Regions from separate parts of the Geobacillus sp. Manikaran-105 genome, predicted to be linked through region 2. Evidence: riboswitches for the same ligand, from Rfam matches in the RefSeq annotation. Region 2 holds a riboswitch; each other region holds the start of a gene.
The links. Region 2 has a riboswitch for cobalamin ahead of CV945_RS09155 (ABC transporter substrate-binding protein). Riboswitches for the same ligand answer to the same signal wherever they lie in the genome.

Region 1: linked by a shared signal. The riboswitch ahead of CV945_RS12330 (ribonucleoside-diphosphate reductase subunit alpha) and the one ahead of CV945_RS09155 (ABC transporter substrate-binding protein) in region 2 are both predicted to bind cobalamin.
Region 3: linked by a shared signal. The riboswitch ahead of CV945_RS04350 ((2Fe-2S) ferredoxin domain-containing protein) and the one ahead of CV945_RS09155 (ABC transporter substrate-binding protein) in region 2 are both predicted to bind cobalamin.

The regions. Positions count from the first base shown of each region.
Region 1 is NZ_PIJG01000041.1:15,212-19,850, forward strand. Features, by position in the region: gene CV945_RS12330 (ribonucleoside-diphosphate reductase subunit alpha) at 1-1,441, opposite strand, end outside; cobalamin riboswitch at 1,497-1,692, opposite strand; gene asnB (asparagine synthase (glutamine-hydrolyzing)) at 1,811-3,718, opposite strand; gene CV945_RS12340 (C39 family peptidase) at 4,005-4,639, shown strand, end outside.
Region 2 is NZ_PIJG01000025.1:35,400-40,038, reverse strand. Features, by position in the region: partial or broken gene CV945_RS17855 (IS982 family transposase) at 347-755, shown strand; gene CV945_RS09160 (NUDIX hydrolase) at 878-1,345, shown strand; cobalamin riboswitch at 1,415-1,613, shown strand; gene CV945_RS09155 (ABC transporter substrate-binding protein) at 1,753-2,709, shown strand; gene CV945_RS09150 (FecCD family ABC transporter permease) at 2,696-3,730, shown strand; gene CV945_RS09145 (adenosylcobinamide amidohydrolase) at 3,727-4,639, shown strand, end outside.
Region 3 is NZ_PIJG01000009.1:22,662-27,300, reverse strand. Features, by position in the region: gene CV945_RS04370 (energy-coupling factor ABC transporter ATP-binding protein) at 1-64, opposite strand, end outside; gene CV945_RS04365 (energy-coupling factor transporter transmembrane component T family protein) at 70-795, opposite strand; gene CV945_RS04360 (energy-coupling factor ABC transporter substrate-binding protein) at 779-1,072, opposite strand; gene CV945_RS04355 (energy-coupling factor ABC transporter permease) at 1,077-1,820, opposite strand; gene CV945_RS04350 ((2Fe-2S) ferredoxin domain-containing protein) at 1,821-2,219, opposite strand; cobalamin riboswitch at 2,405-2,596, opposite strand; partial or broken gene CV945_RS04345 (RraA family protein) at 2,657-2,797, opposite strand; gene CV945_RS04340 (retropepsin-like aspartic protease) at 2,815-3,195, opposite strand; gene CV945_RS04335 (hypothetical protein) at 3,185-3,439, opposite strand; gene rraA (ribonuclease E activity regulator RraA) at 3,491-3,976, opposite strand; tRNA gene CV945_RS04325 (tRNA-Gln) at 4,234-4,305, opposite strand; gene CV945_RS04320 (glycerophosphodiester phosphodiesterase family protein) at 4,483-4,639, shown strand, end outside.

The DNA.
Region 1 (4,639 bases), on a different contig from region 2:
CCGTGCAAAGGTTGCTGCAGTAGATCATCCCGAGATGGCGATTCGGGTTTTGCCGGTTCACTTCATCGCGGTAAAACATAAACGGCGTCCCCGACTCGAGCTGGCTGCGCATAATGCTTTTCATCACGTCGATCGCCGGCACTTTTTCTTTCGACAGTCTTGGTTCGTTGACACATTGCCAGTATTTCTCCCGAAAGCTGCCGCACCCTTTTTCCTCATCATAAAAATCTTCCAAGCTAAACCCCATCACCTTCCGCACTTCATGCGGATCAAACAAATACCAGTCGCCGCGCTGTTCGACTTGCTCCATGAACAAATCAGGGATGCAAACGCCGGTGAACAAATCATGCGTCCGCAGCCGTTCGTCACCGTTGTTGAGCCGCGCATCGAGAAACGCAAAAATGTCTTTATGCCATACATCCAAATAGACGGAAATGGCCCCTTTTCGCTGTCCTAACTGATCGACGCTCACCGCTGTATTGTTCAACTGCTTCATCCACGGGATGACGCCGGAGGAGACCCCTTTGAATCCTTTGATGTCGCTGCCGCGCGAACGGATTTTGCCTAAATAGACGCCGATGCCGCCGCCCGATTTCGACAAATTGGCGATGTCGGTGTTGCTGTCATAAATCCCTTGCAAGCTGTCATCGACCGTGTCGACAAAGCAGCTCGACAGCTGGCCGTATGACTTTCCGGCATTGGCAAGCGTCGGCGTCGCCACGGTCATGTATAAGTTGCTTAACGCCCAATACGCTTCCTTCACGAGCTCAAGGCGCCGCTTGGGTGGTTCATTCACCATTAGCGTCATGGCGATGACCAAAAACCGCTCCTGCGGCAATTCATACAGCCGCCGCTCATAATCGCGGGCCAAATACCGATCAGCGAGCGTGCGCAGCCCAATGTACGTAAACAGCTTGTCCTTCTCCGGATCAAGAAACGCGCCGATGGCGTCGACTTCTTCTTTCGTATAACGCTCAAGCAAGAACGGGCTGTACACCCCTTGTTCCGTCAGCGCAACAAGCAGCGAGTAGAAATCGCCATACCGCTCGCGCTCGTCATACCCGCGCTGCCGTGCCGCCTCGCGGTACAGTTGCTGCAAATACAGCCGGGCGCACACAAATGTCCAGTCCGGCTCATCTTCATCAATGTAAGAAAGTCCTTCCAAAATAGCCGTTTGGTGCAGCTGTTCTACCGTGACGGACTCCTTTCGACTGAGAAGCTGCCAAACACGCTCGACGTATTCATCAAGCGACAGACGGCCGAATCCAGCGGCGGCTTGCCCAATCAGCGACGCAAACTCTTCACGTGAAAAAGAAACCGGCTTCCCTTGGTCATCGATGATGATCATTTTCGTCAATGCGGTCATTCGTTTCCCCACTCCTTCAATAAAAAATCCGCTCGGGCAGGCGAGCGGATGAAACGACAGACGGAAAAAAGGCATACGAAACCCTTTTTCTTTTCCCCTATCGTTTCATCTTCTCACACCCCGAAGAACATGAAACGTTCCAAGCAAGGCAGGTCTCCTGACTCGTGCATCGTCCTACTTTGGGGCCTTCCCAGCGGCGCGCCGAATGGCTCTTGCCACCAGTGGCCATCCCATTTCGTCCGCACATACAGTTGCGGGGGCAGTTCCGGATTCACACCGGATTCCCTATTAAGTCCTGATGGACACCATTGCTTGGCAGAACGATATGTAGTTGTACAACAAGACTTCAAAACCAATATATAGTATTTAGCATCCTGATGGAACAAGCATATACCAAAACCGGGAAAATTGCAAGAGCAGTTGAATGGAATTTTCCTTTCTCTGCTACGCCTCCAAAACAGACGCTGGCCGCTTCTCGTTTTGTACGGATTGAGCAAAATCGTACTTCTTTTCCACATAGACTTGATGCCAAACCATAAACGCCAAGACCGTCCACAGCTTGCGGCTATGATCCGCCTTGTGGCGGGCATGTTCATCCAGCAGCCGATAGAGCACGTCCTTATGGAACAGATGATCAGTTTCGCTTTCGTTGATGAGCTGTCTCGCCCAGTCATACATTTCGTTTTTCAGCCAGTGGCGAATCGGCACGGGGAACCCTAATTTTTTCCGGTTTAACACATGATCCGGCACGATGCCTTCGGCGGCTTTACGTAAAATATATTTCGTCGTACCGTTGGCTATCTTCATATCAGGGGCGATTTGCCTAGCAACCTCAAATACCTTTTTGTCTAAAAAGGGAACGCGCAGCTCAAGCGAATGGGCCATCGTCATTTTGTCCGCTTTGACTAAAATATCGCCCCTTAGCCATGTATGAAGATCAATATACTGCATCCGGTTGACGGGCGGGTCATGAAGCGTTTCGCGGTAAAACGGAGCCGTCACCGCCGTATATTCGCACCCTCCTCGGTACGTTTTGAGCAGCGCCGCTTTTTCCTTTTCGCTATAGATTTTCGCATTGCCGACATACCGCTCTTCAAGCGGCGTCGTGCCGCGCTCCAAAAAGCTTTTTCCTTTCATCCCGTCCGGAAGCAGCTTCGCGATCATCCGCAACACCGCTTTTACGATGTTTGGCATACGCACAAACAGCCGCAGCGACTCTGGTTCGCGGTAAATGTTGTAACCGCCGAACAGCTCGTCCGCCCCTTCGCCAGAAAGCACAACCGTGACATGCTTTCTCGCCTCACGAGCGACAAAATAAAGCGGCACCGCCGCAGGATCGGCAAGCGGATCGTCCATATGCCACATAATTTTCGGCAGCTCTTCCATATACTCCTGCGGCGAAATGACATAGCTGATATTGTCCACCCCAAGCTTCTCCGCCGTTTCTTTTGCGACATCGATTTCACTGAACCCTTCCCGCTCAAACCCGACGGAAAAGGTCTTCAGGTGCGGATGGAATTGTTTCGCGATGGCGACGATGAACGATGAATCAATGCCTCCCGACAAAAACGCACCGACCGGCACATCGCTGCGCATATGGACGCTGACCGAATCAAACAGCGCATCGCGGATTTGCTTGACAAGCTCCTCTTCCGATTGGCGAATGGGGTCGAAGGATACCTTCCAATAACGATGAATCGTGAGCGGTTTTCCGACTTGTTTCTTGAGATAATGCCCCGGCTCCAGCTTGTAAATGCCGGCCGACATCGTCAGCGGCTCAGGGACATATTGGAATGTTAAATAATGCTGCAGGGAATCGCCGTTTAGCGACTCCTGTCCCAGAGCGAGCAAGATGCTTTTCTTTTCCGAAGCGAAAAACGTGCGGTCTCCTTGCTCCGCATAAAAAAACGGCTTAATGCCGAACGGATCGCGCGCCGCAAACACCGTTTTCTCTTGCTTGTCCCAAATGACAAACGCAAACATCCCGCGCAGCTTTTCGACCGCTTTTTCTTTTTCCGCGCTGTAAAGGGCAACAATCACCTCGGTATCCGAATGCGTCGCAAACGAATATCCTTTCGCCGCCAGCTCTTCCCGCAATTCAAGATAGTTGTAAATTTCCCCGTTAAAAATGATCCAATATCGATCGTTTTCATAAGACAGCGGCTGATGCCCCGCCTCCAGATCGATGATGCTCAAACGCCGAAAACCAAAACTCACGTAGTCATCAAAAAAATACCCCTCATCGTCGGGGCCGCGATGGGTAATCAGGCGGTTCATCTCCATCAACGTTGTTTTCCATGTTTGCTCAATCGCTCTCGGGCGATCATGAATACAGCCAATAAAACCGCACATGGCGATGATTGTCCCCCCACTTTGCTAAGAAGAATCCAAAAACTACACGAAAAACCTTTTTGTTTAAAACTAAAATGATGGATACAAAGATACTTTCATTCTATCGTACACAACGTCAAGTTTCAAAAACAATCTGTTTCCATTTTTTCAGGAACACTGCTTGCAAGATTTTCAGTTCCTCATAATATTAACGATAAAGTATGGAGAAAGTGTGAATTTCACCATTTTTGCACATCGATCTGTTACGATAAAAACACACACGTGTTATAAAGGAGTTGAGAATGGCTTGTTAGCGTTTATCCTTTTTTTGACTTTTCTCATCGTTTCCCTTTGTTTTGTTCTCTTGAGAAGACCTCTGAACGGGAGGATGAATCAACGGTCGCTCGGATTGTATATTTCGTGTTTCTTGCTATTGGCCGCCTCATTATCCTATTATGCAAGTTCGGCCCAGATAGGCGATGCCATCAAAGCCTTCATACAGAACAGAAACAGCAGAGAAACCAATCCGTCCCCGAGCAATCAAGCAAAGGAGGCGAATCGATCAGCTGCCGCTTCAAAGAAACAATCGCTAAGGACATCCGTCCTGATTGACGCTCCCCTTTTGTCTCAGCTTCCGGAACTGCCAAGAGGATGCGAAGTAACCAGCTTGGCCATGCTCTTGAATCATGCGGGCATTCGCGTCGATAAGATGACGTTGGCGAAACAAATCAAGAAAAACCCTACTCCGTATCAAGTGCGGAATGGCCAAGTGTTTTACGGACACCCAAATGAAGGGTTTGTCGGCGATATGTATACGTTATCGAAGCCTGGATACGGCGTGTACCATAAGCCGATCAAGCAGTTGGCTGAGCGGTACTTGCCGAACCAAATCGTCGACTTAACAGGGCAATCGTTTGAGAACATCTATACATACTTGGCCAA
Region 2 (4,639 bases):
ATTAAAGGAGAATGAAAAATGAAAGTAGTGAAACCTGCGACACAATCGAGGAAGCTAAAAAGGTGGCGGCCGAGCGCGGATGGATGACAGAAAACTGACGGAAAAGTGAAGGAAAAATGACAGAAAGATGGTTCATCACCACAACATGTACTTGACAAGCGGGGGATTTTCTTGAGCCGCCGTGTACGAAAAATCTGATTTACTGATTTTTCCTTATAAGTACAGAGAAGGCGTGTTCTGAAATAGTCAAGTACAACTTTCGGTGAAGAGCCTAAATTTTGCTGTTTTTCTTTACATTTCCAATTTATTCTGATAAAATTGTATTAGATTAAAAAAGAGAAATCCCATACAAGAGCGTCTTCATTTTACAACGGATCAAGCGGAAATTCAAAAGCAATATACGGCGATCTTGTTCTTGGTATCAGCGCAACTGTCTGGCGGCTCTAAATGTATTGTAGCGCTGAAATCGTCATTTGTTAAAGCAAGGAAATGGGTCATAATCGCCATTCATATTCTTGGAAAGTTGTTTTGTTTTACTTCGGAACGAGCAGGGTATCAGTATGTCATTGGAAACTTATTCACTAGGGAGATGTTCCCTGAACGCTCTCGATATAACTGTTGTTGTCGGTTGCTCCGTTTTTCCGTTAAATAGAGTTTTTCTAATAGATCCGTCACCAACTAGCGAGGCACGGACAACATCATGCCTATGCTGTTGTGGAGATCTTGTCCCTCTTGCGCTGTGTCATCACGTGAGGCGTTAATGTTCAACTAGCACCACGGATTTTCCTTATTTTTTTCAAGATGGCAGTATAGATGGGGCAGCTGCTTTTTTTCTGCAGGAGAGGGCTAGGATCATTCCGCGATGTAGGAGGAGAGCTTGATGGATAAACACCAACAAGCCATTATCACCGTTTCAGCCTATATTACGAATGACACGGGAGAGGTTTTGCTTGTTAAAAGCTATGACCGCTCCGATACGTGGGAAATGCCGGGTGGACAAGTTGAACCAGGCGAGCCGCTCGATCGGGCCGTTCATCGTGAGGTGCATGAAGAGACTGGCGTTGACATCCGTCTCATTGGGGTCAGCGGCGTGTATTACAATGAAACTAAAAATATCATAAACATTGTATTTAAAGCGACATATGTGAAAGGAAACGTTTCTCCCCAGCCTGAGGAAATTCAAAAGGCGAAGTTTGTGTTGATCGATGAGTCGAATATTGATGAATATGTGACATGGCCGCATTTGAAATCGCGGGTGCTCGATGCGATGAAAAGGGGATGCTCTGTTCCTTATGAAGCATGGGTCATGAATCCGTCGCGATTATCTGCAAGAGTGGGAAGGTGAAGTGCTGTAAATTCATAGTTGTCAAATGCTAAACGCTGCATTATTATAAAAATGTCCATATCCCATAACTGAATCCATTCGCAGCAAGGCGCCGAAACGGCTTAATAGGGAATCCGGTGGGAATCCGGAGCTGTCCCCGCAACTGTCAATGCGGACGAAATGAAATCGCCACTGTACGGACAGATGGCTTGCGCTGTTTTCCGTACGGGAAGGCTTCAGAGTAGGATGAAGCATGAGCCAGTAGACCTGCCTTGCTTGCCGCAGTTTCCGAATCTTCGGGGGGTGAGACGTGGAAACAGTCGTACAGGGCATTGTTGTGCCCATTGGCGGTCTGTTTCGTGCTCATTCCCCGTTCGGACGGAATGGGCTTTTTTGTTGTACATACATCATCGAAGGGGGAATGACGGATGAAACGTTGGACATGGCCGGCGGTGGTGGCGGTGTTCTTCCTTTTGGCCGCCGTGCTCGTCGGCTGCGGCGGGGCGAATGGCAGCACCGAGCCTGCGAAAAAAGAAGAACCGAAAACGGAACAAGCGGCGTTTCCGGTGACGGTGAAAGACGGGCTTGGCGAGGATGTCACGATCAAAGCGGAACCGAAAAAGATCGTCTCGCTCATCCCGAGCAATACGGAAATCGCCTATGCGTTGGGGTTGGGCGATAAGATCGTCGGCGTCAGCGATTTTGACAATTATCCGGAAGACGTCAAAACGAAAACGAAAATCGGCGGCATGGAATTCAACGTCGAGAAAATCATTTCGCTCAAACCGGATCTCGTCTTGGCCCACGCGTCAAGCGCCCATAACTCGCGCGATGGCCTCAAGCAATTGAAAGACGCCGGCATCACCGTGCTTGTCGTCAATGACGCGAAGTCGTTCGACGATGTGTATGCGTCCATCGAATTGATCGGCAAAGCGACCGGGACGACAGACAAAGCGAAGCAAGTGATTGATGAGATGAAAGAGAAGCTTGCGAAAATCAAAGAAAAAGCGAAACAAATCCCGGCGGACAAACAGGCCAATGTCTGGATTGAAGTGTCGCCGCCGCCGCAAATTTATACGGCCGGCAAAGGGACGTTTATGGATGAGATGCTTCAAGTGATTTCGGCGAAAAACGTCGCCGGCAGCTTGGAAGGCTGGCCGATGGTGACGGAAGAAAAAGCCGTGGCCTATAAGCCGGATGTCATCATCACGACATACGGCGGAGCGAAGCAAGTGTTGGCGCGCGCCGCTTGGAAAGACGTGCCGGCGGTGAAAAACAAGCGGGTGTATGACGTCAACACCGACTTAGTAAGCCGACCGGGTCCGCGCCTTGTCGAAGGGGTCGAGGAACTTGCCAAAGCCATTTACCCGGATGTGTTCAAGTAAAATGTGGATGTATATATTGGCCGTTACCGCGGCCGTGTTATCGCTTCTCGTAGGGATATCGACAGGATCGCTGTCGATTCCCTTTTCTTCTATTGTCCGCATTTTGGCGGCTGAATGGTTCGGAGCGGCGCTGCCTCGCCACATTCCGGCTGATTGGGTGCCGATCGTGATGGCGATCCGCTTGCCGCGCGTCGTGCTTGCGTTTTTGGTCGGGGCGTCATTGGCGCTGGCCGGGGCCGCGTTTCAAGGGCTGTTAAAAAATGCGCTCGCCGATCCGTACACGCTCGGCGTCTCGTCCGGCGCGTCGGTCGGGGCGGTGCTCGTCATCTTTCTCGGCTGGCAATGGCCGTTCTTTGGCACGTTCACGCTGCCGGTCGTGAGCATCTTGTTTGGCATGGCGACGCTTGCCGCCGTTTTGGCGTTCACTCGCGCTGTGGAGCGGCGCATGTCGGTTGAGACGATCATTTTAGCCGGCATTATCTTCGGCGCGTTTTTCAGCGCGTTCATTTCGCTCATGATCGCGTTGACCGGGGAAGAATTGCGGCAAATCATCTCATGGCTGATGGGGAGCGTGGCGATGCGCGGCTGGAAATACAGCGGGCTGTTGCTGCCGTTTTTTCTCGTTGGGGCCGCAGTGCTCATCGCCAACAGCCGCGAGTTGAACGCGTTTGCCTTTGGCGAGGCGGCGGCGCTTCATGTCGGCGTTGATGTTACGCGCCGAAAAGTCATCATTTTGACGGCAGCGGCGCTGCTCACCGGCGCGGCGGTGTCGGTGTCAGGGACGATCGGCTTTGTCGGGCTTGTCGTTCCGCATATGGTTCGGCTTGTGTGCGGGCCGAACTACCGAGTGCTGTTGCCGCTGTCGCTCTTGTACGGCGGTGCGTTTCTTGTGCTTGCCGATGTGGCGGCGCGGACGATCATTGAACCGCGCGAACTGCCGATCGGCGTTATTACGTCGCTGATCGGCGCTCCGCTGTTTGCCGTCTTGTTTTTCCGAAAAACGAAACGAAAGATGGGATGACGATGCTCGAGGTGCGGGCCGTATCGCATCGATACGGGCAGCAACAAGTGCTTGATGGTGTGACGTTTGCCGTGGAAAAAGGCGAAATATTCGGCATCTTAGGGCCGAATGGCAGCGGGAAAACGACTTTGATCAAACTCATCAGCAAAGAGCTGCCGCTAGCAAGCGGGGAGATCGTCATCGATGGCCGAAAGCTCTCGGCGCTGTCTGCGAAGCAATGGGCGCGGATGGCCGCCGTCTTGCCGCAGACAGCGGAGGCGGCGCCCGGCTATACGGTGAGGGAAACGGTGGCGCTCGGCCGCTATCCTCATCAGCGCGGCTTCTTTCCGACGTGGACGGAGGACGATGAAGCCGCCCTCCGAGACGCACTTGCGGCCGTCGGCCTGACGGGGAAAATCGATGAACCGCTCGAACGATTGAGCGGCGGCGAGCGGCAGCGCGCCTATTTGGCCCGCGCACTCGCCCAAGAGCCCAAGCTGCTCTTGCTCGATGAGCCGACGAACCATATGGATGTGAGCGGCCAAGTCCGGCTTTTGGACCGGCTCGCCGAAGCGGCGCACGCCCGCGGCTTGACGGTCGTCGCCGTTTTCCACGATATGAATGCGGCGAGCTTGTATTGCGATCGGGTGCTCGTGCTGAACAAAGGGAAAATAGCCGCGCTCGGCGCCCCTGCGGATGTCATGACGCCGGCGTTGCTTGAGGAAGTGTTTGCCGCGCCGATTGTGCGTCTGGCCCATCCGGCGTCGGCAACGCCGATGTTTTCGTTCATGCCGAACAAGAAGCAAGGGGAATCGCCGGTCGGCGGGCTGCGGCTTTCCTTTCTTGATGACGCCGCTGTGCTTACTGCGGCCGCGCCGCTTCGCGTCCTGTCCTCGGCATTGATCGGCGCCGGATTTCAATGGGCGACCC
Region 3 (4,639 bases), on a different contig from region 2:
TCCCATTCAGCACATACCGTTCTGCTTGATAAGCGTATTTCACTCGTTCCATTCGCAGCAGCAACGTTTTCACCCTTTCCGCCATGCCCACCCAAGCAGCAAGGCCATGATGATGCCGGCCGCAACATCGACAAGAGGCACATGCGCTTTTTCCCGCTGATGCGTATGCCCAGCCGACGCGACGCCTCCACGCGCCGCAAGCGAACGGCTGAACGCTTCATACGACTGCCACGTTTTCATCCATAGTTGGTACATCAGCATCCCGCCATGCCGCCAATGCGTTCCCCCGCTGCGGGCCCGCAACGCCAGCATCAGCTCTGCGGCCGCCTGCTCGAGCAAAAAGATAAAGCGATACATAAGAAAGCAAAGTTCCACGAGCGCCGCCGGCAGCCGCATTCGCCTCAGCACCGCAATCAAGTCCGGCGCCGGCGTCGTAATGAGAAGGAAAAACAAGCACGACCAGGCGGCAAGGGAGCGGACGGCGAGCTTTGCAGCCGGCTGCAGCTGGCTGTCGATGAAAGTTATTTGAAAAGGAACCGACACGGACACAACGAGCGTCAGCAGGCTGAGCCCTAAAAAAACGGAGGCGGCGAGCATCGCTTTTCCATACACGGAAAACGGCACTCGTGCACGAGCGACAATCCAATACGCCATTCCGATGAGCACAAGCCATTGTTCGCGCCAGCCGCCCATCATGACAACGGCAAGCATAACAAACGCCACGATCAGCTTCCACTCCGCCCGCCATGCCCGCAGCCGGTTGTCATACGCCCAACGGTCAAACTCGCGAATCATGGCTGTTTTTCCGCTCCGAACGCCCTTTGTACAACCCGACGACGTAGCCGATCACGCCGGCGCCAAGCGCGGCTTGCAGCGAGAACAGAAGCGTTTCGACTTCGCCGCCTGGAGGGGTGAAGATCGACTCAAACCACGGCCGGTAATGCGGGTTGAGCGTTTGAATGGCTTTTTCCGCCTGATCGTCCGTTCCACCGAATTCCGATCCGCGCGCCCACCAAAGCGGAATGATGACAAGCAAAGCAGCCAGCAACACGAGCAAGCCATTTTTCTTCATCGCATTACGCCCCCTTTTCCTTTTGGAACAGCGGAGAAGCTTGATAGGAGGAAAGCCAGTTCCAGACGATTACCGTTATGATGCCTTCCGTCACCGCCAACGGCACTTGAGTAATGGCAAAAATGCCGGCGAATTTCAAAAACGAGGCGGTGACTCCCCCATCAGGAGACGGAAACGCCAGGGCAAGCTGCAGGGACGTCATGACATATGTAGCCAAATCAGACAAACAAGCGGCAAGAAACAAAGCCGCTCGATTGGATACCGCCCCTTTTCGGCACAGTTGATACACTCCGTACGCGACGAACGGGCCGACGATCGCCATTGACATCGCATTGGCCCCAAGCGTCGTCACTCCTCCGTGGGCAAGAAGCAGCGCTTGAAAGAGAAGAACGACTGTGCCGATCACCACCATCACCCATGGTCCAAACAAAACCGAGCCGAAGCCGATCCCGGTCGGATGCGAGCTGCTGCCGGTGACGGATGGAATTTTCAACGCCGACAATACAAATGTAAACGCGCCAGCTAACGCCATCAGAAGCTTATGTTCGGGGTGCTGCTTCGAAGCATGAACAAGCCTGCGCAGCCCAAACAAGAAAAACGGCAAAAACAGGATCCACCAAAACAGCGCCCATTTGACAGGCAAAAAACCTTCCATAATATGCATGGCATTTACTTCGTTTTCATTGGTGAGCCAAAAATATACAACGAATAAAGCCATCATCCCGCTCCATCGAACGGTTCTTTTCATTTATCTGCTTGCTCCTTTCTCGATATGCTCGTTTTTTCGTTTTCCACTTGCCGCCTCACGCTCGCCGATCGGCGTCAACACCAATTCCCCTTCATACTCATACGTCGCCCACTCCCGCAGCGGAACACCCTCACCCAAATGGACGCGCGCGACTTCTTTCGCCTTCTCTGGCGTCATCTGCCGGTACCAGACGCCGTCCGGGTAGACGATCATCACGCATGCGTCTTGGCAACGACCGTTGCAGCGCGTCCTTGTTGTATGGACAGCGTCGTCAAGCCCAAGGCGGGCGATTTCCTCGCGCACCGCGGTTGTCACGTCATCTCCGCCATGGCGGAGGCACGTCCCTCCGTTGCAAATGAGCACATGATGCTTCATTCCCCGCAAATCCCATGTCGCCACCGAATCCCCCCTTTTTGGCTAGAATGATAGAATTTAGACGCAGACAGACGGGCAGGTTTTCGACAAAAGAAAAAGCACCTCTACAGCAGAGGTGCAGAAAAATGTATACGAAAGCCGTAAACGGCCCAAACAGGGCCCCTAAAGCCGTCATTCTCCCGCACGTCTGCCTATAGTCCCGTAGGCATCCGTCCGATCCAAACAAGGCAGGTCTCCTGACTTAGGATCATCGCTTGGCGGCGTCTTCCCGAAGCATCCTTCAGTGACTTGTTGCCGCAAAGCTCCCCATCACAGTGGCGGGCACCGTGCCGGATTTTCACCGAGCTTCCCTTTTCACCCAAGCCCTAAGCGGGCTAGGCACCTTGTTTGTCTTACCGCCATATATGCGCTGTCATGGAACAAGCATCCGTTTTCATCGTAGTACAACCAATGCGTTGCCGTCAACCGTTTTTTGCCGACAAATCTTTGTTGGCGACGACAACGCCGTCCGCATCAGCGTACACGTACGCCCCTGGCTCCCAGCGGACGCCGCCAAACTCGAGCGCAACGTCGCGGGCGCCTTTTCCTTCTTTTTGGCATTTCGAGCGGGCGTTCCATTTCAACCAGAACGATACATCTCCAACTTGTCCAGGTCTAAGACAAATCCAGCGCCCAGCAATATATCCAATCCTAACAAACCGTTAATCCCCTCATAGTCCATCCCGCTAAAATCAATTTCATACTCTCTTAGCTGGAAAGAATCTAGCTGAATACAGTCTAATTTTTTTGTAAACGCGTACTCTTTCCCACCGATTCCGTAATAAGCCACAATACGATCGCCCGGCTCTACCCGCAAATGAATATCTTCTACTGCATTTTGAGAAATCACTGTTTTCGCCGCACCAGTATCAATCACCATATTATGAATCAACTTAGACCTTCCTTGATAAACGATTTCGATCGATGCAAACAGCAAGCCTTCACGATATTCAATCTGCATAATGAAATTTCCCTCTCAGGCCAATCGCTCCCCGAACTTTTAAAACAATCTCCTTGTGGCTAGTATGATAAACAAGCTGATTCCCTTTCGATTGCAGCAACTCACGAGTTGCATCCTTGTCCGAAACCGTTCCGATAACAGCCACCTCTTCAATGATTTCTTGATCTCCCTCTAAATGGGACTTTAATACTTGTAATTTCACAAATTGATTTGGATACAATGAACGCACTTCCTGCCATTCCATCTCCATCGCCTCAACCTGTTCGTTGTATTGAACGAGACTCGACCGCAGCCGTCAACCATTTTTCGCCAACAAATCTTTGTTGGCGACGACAACGCCGTCCGCATCAGCGTACACGTACGCCCCTGGCTCCCAGCGGACGCCGCCAAACTCGAGCGCAACGTCGCGTGAGCCTTTTCCCTCTTTTTTGCTTTTCACCGGGCATGTGCCGATCGCCATCACGCCAATCGGCATGGCGCCAATTTCCGCTGAATCGCGGATGCAGCCGTGGATGATGACGCCAGCAAGCCCCCTCTCGCAAGCGATTTGCGCCAGCCGGTCGCCTAATAGCGCGACGCGGCGCGAGCCTTTTCCATCGACCACGAGCACCGTCCCCGGCGGCACCGTCTCCAGCGCTTCTCGGACAAGGACGTTGTCTTCAAACACATCGACCGTCGCGATCGGCCCGGAAAACATCCGTTTTCCGCCGTACGATTGGAACGGCAACTCGCATACTTGCAACTCGTCTAAAAATTGATCGCATAAATCGGCTGTTTTCATTGTCGCTCTCCCCTTTCATGTTTTGCATTCGCCGTCATTCGCCAAAATCCTTCTGCCTCAGCAGTTTTTTGTCGACGATCTTTCATTCGAACGACTGACACGAACGCGGCGATGTGAACCAAACCATTGTGTGGCCGTCAATCGCTTCGATGTATTCCACCGATCGCATTGAAACCATAAAAAACGGCCCCGCGCCGATATATAGCGGAGACCGTTTTCACCGGCTCAAAGCCCCTCCGGTTTGACCAGACGTTCAGCTGGGCTAGCTGGATTCGAACCAGCGCATCACGGAGTCAAAGTCCGTTGCCTTACCGCTTGGCTATAGCCCAACGTTTTGTTGTCGTTTACAGTATGCGGCATGATAACGCACTTTATGCATCAAACTGAATATCCCTTTGCTTGATGTGCGACACTATCGGTACAAGCATCCTTTTCCCACTATATCACCTCGTTTTTCCCTCGCACTTGTTTTCCCGATATGATATACTGAAAGGGGAGAGATGTATATGCGCCGGATCACGGTTTTTCGCTCCTATCTTTGCGCATTGTTTTTGTTATCGTTGCCGATCGTCTTAGCGGCCGCGGCTGCCTGGCAGCCACCCAGCCAGCCGAAAACCGCCGTCATCGCCCACCGCGGCGCGTCCGGACACGCGCCGGAGCATA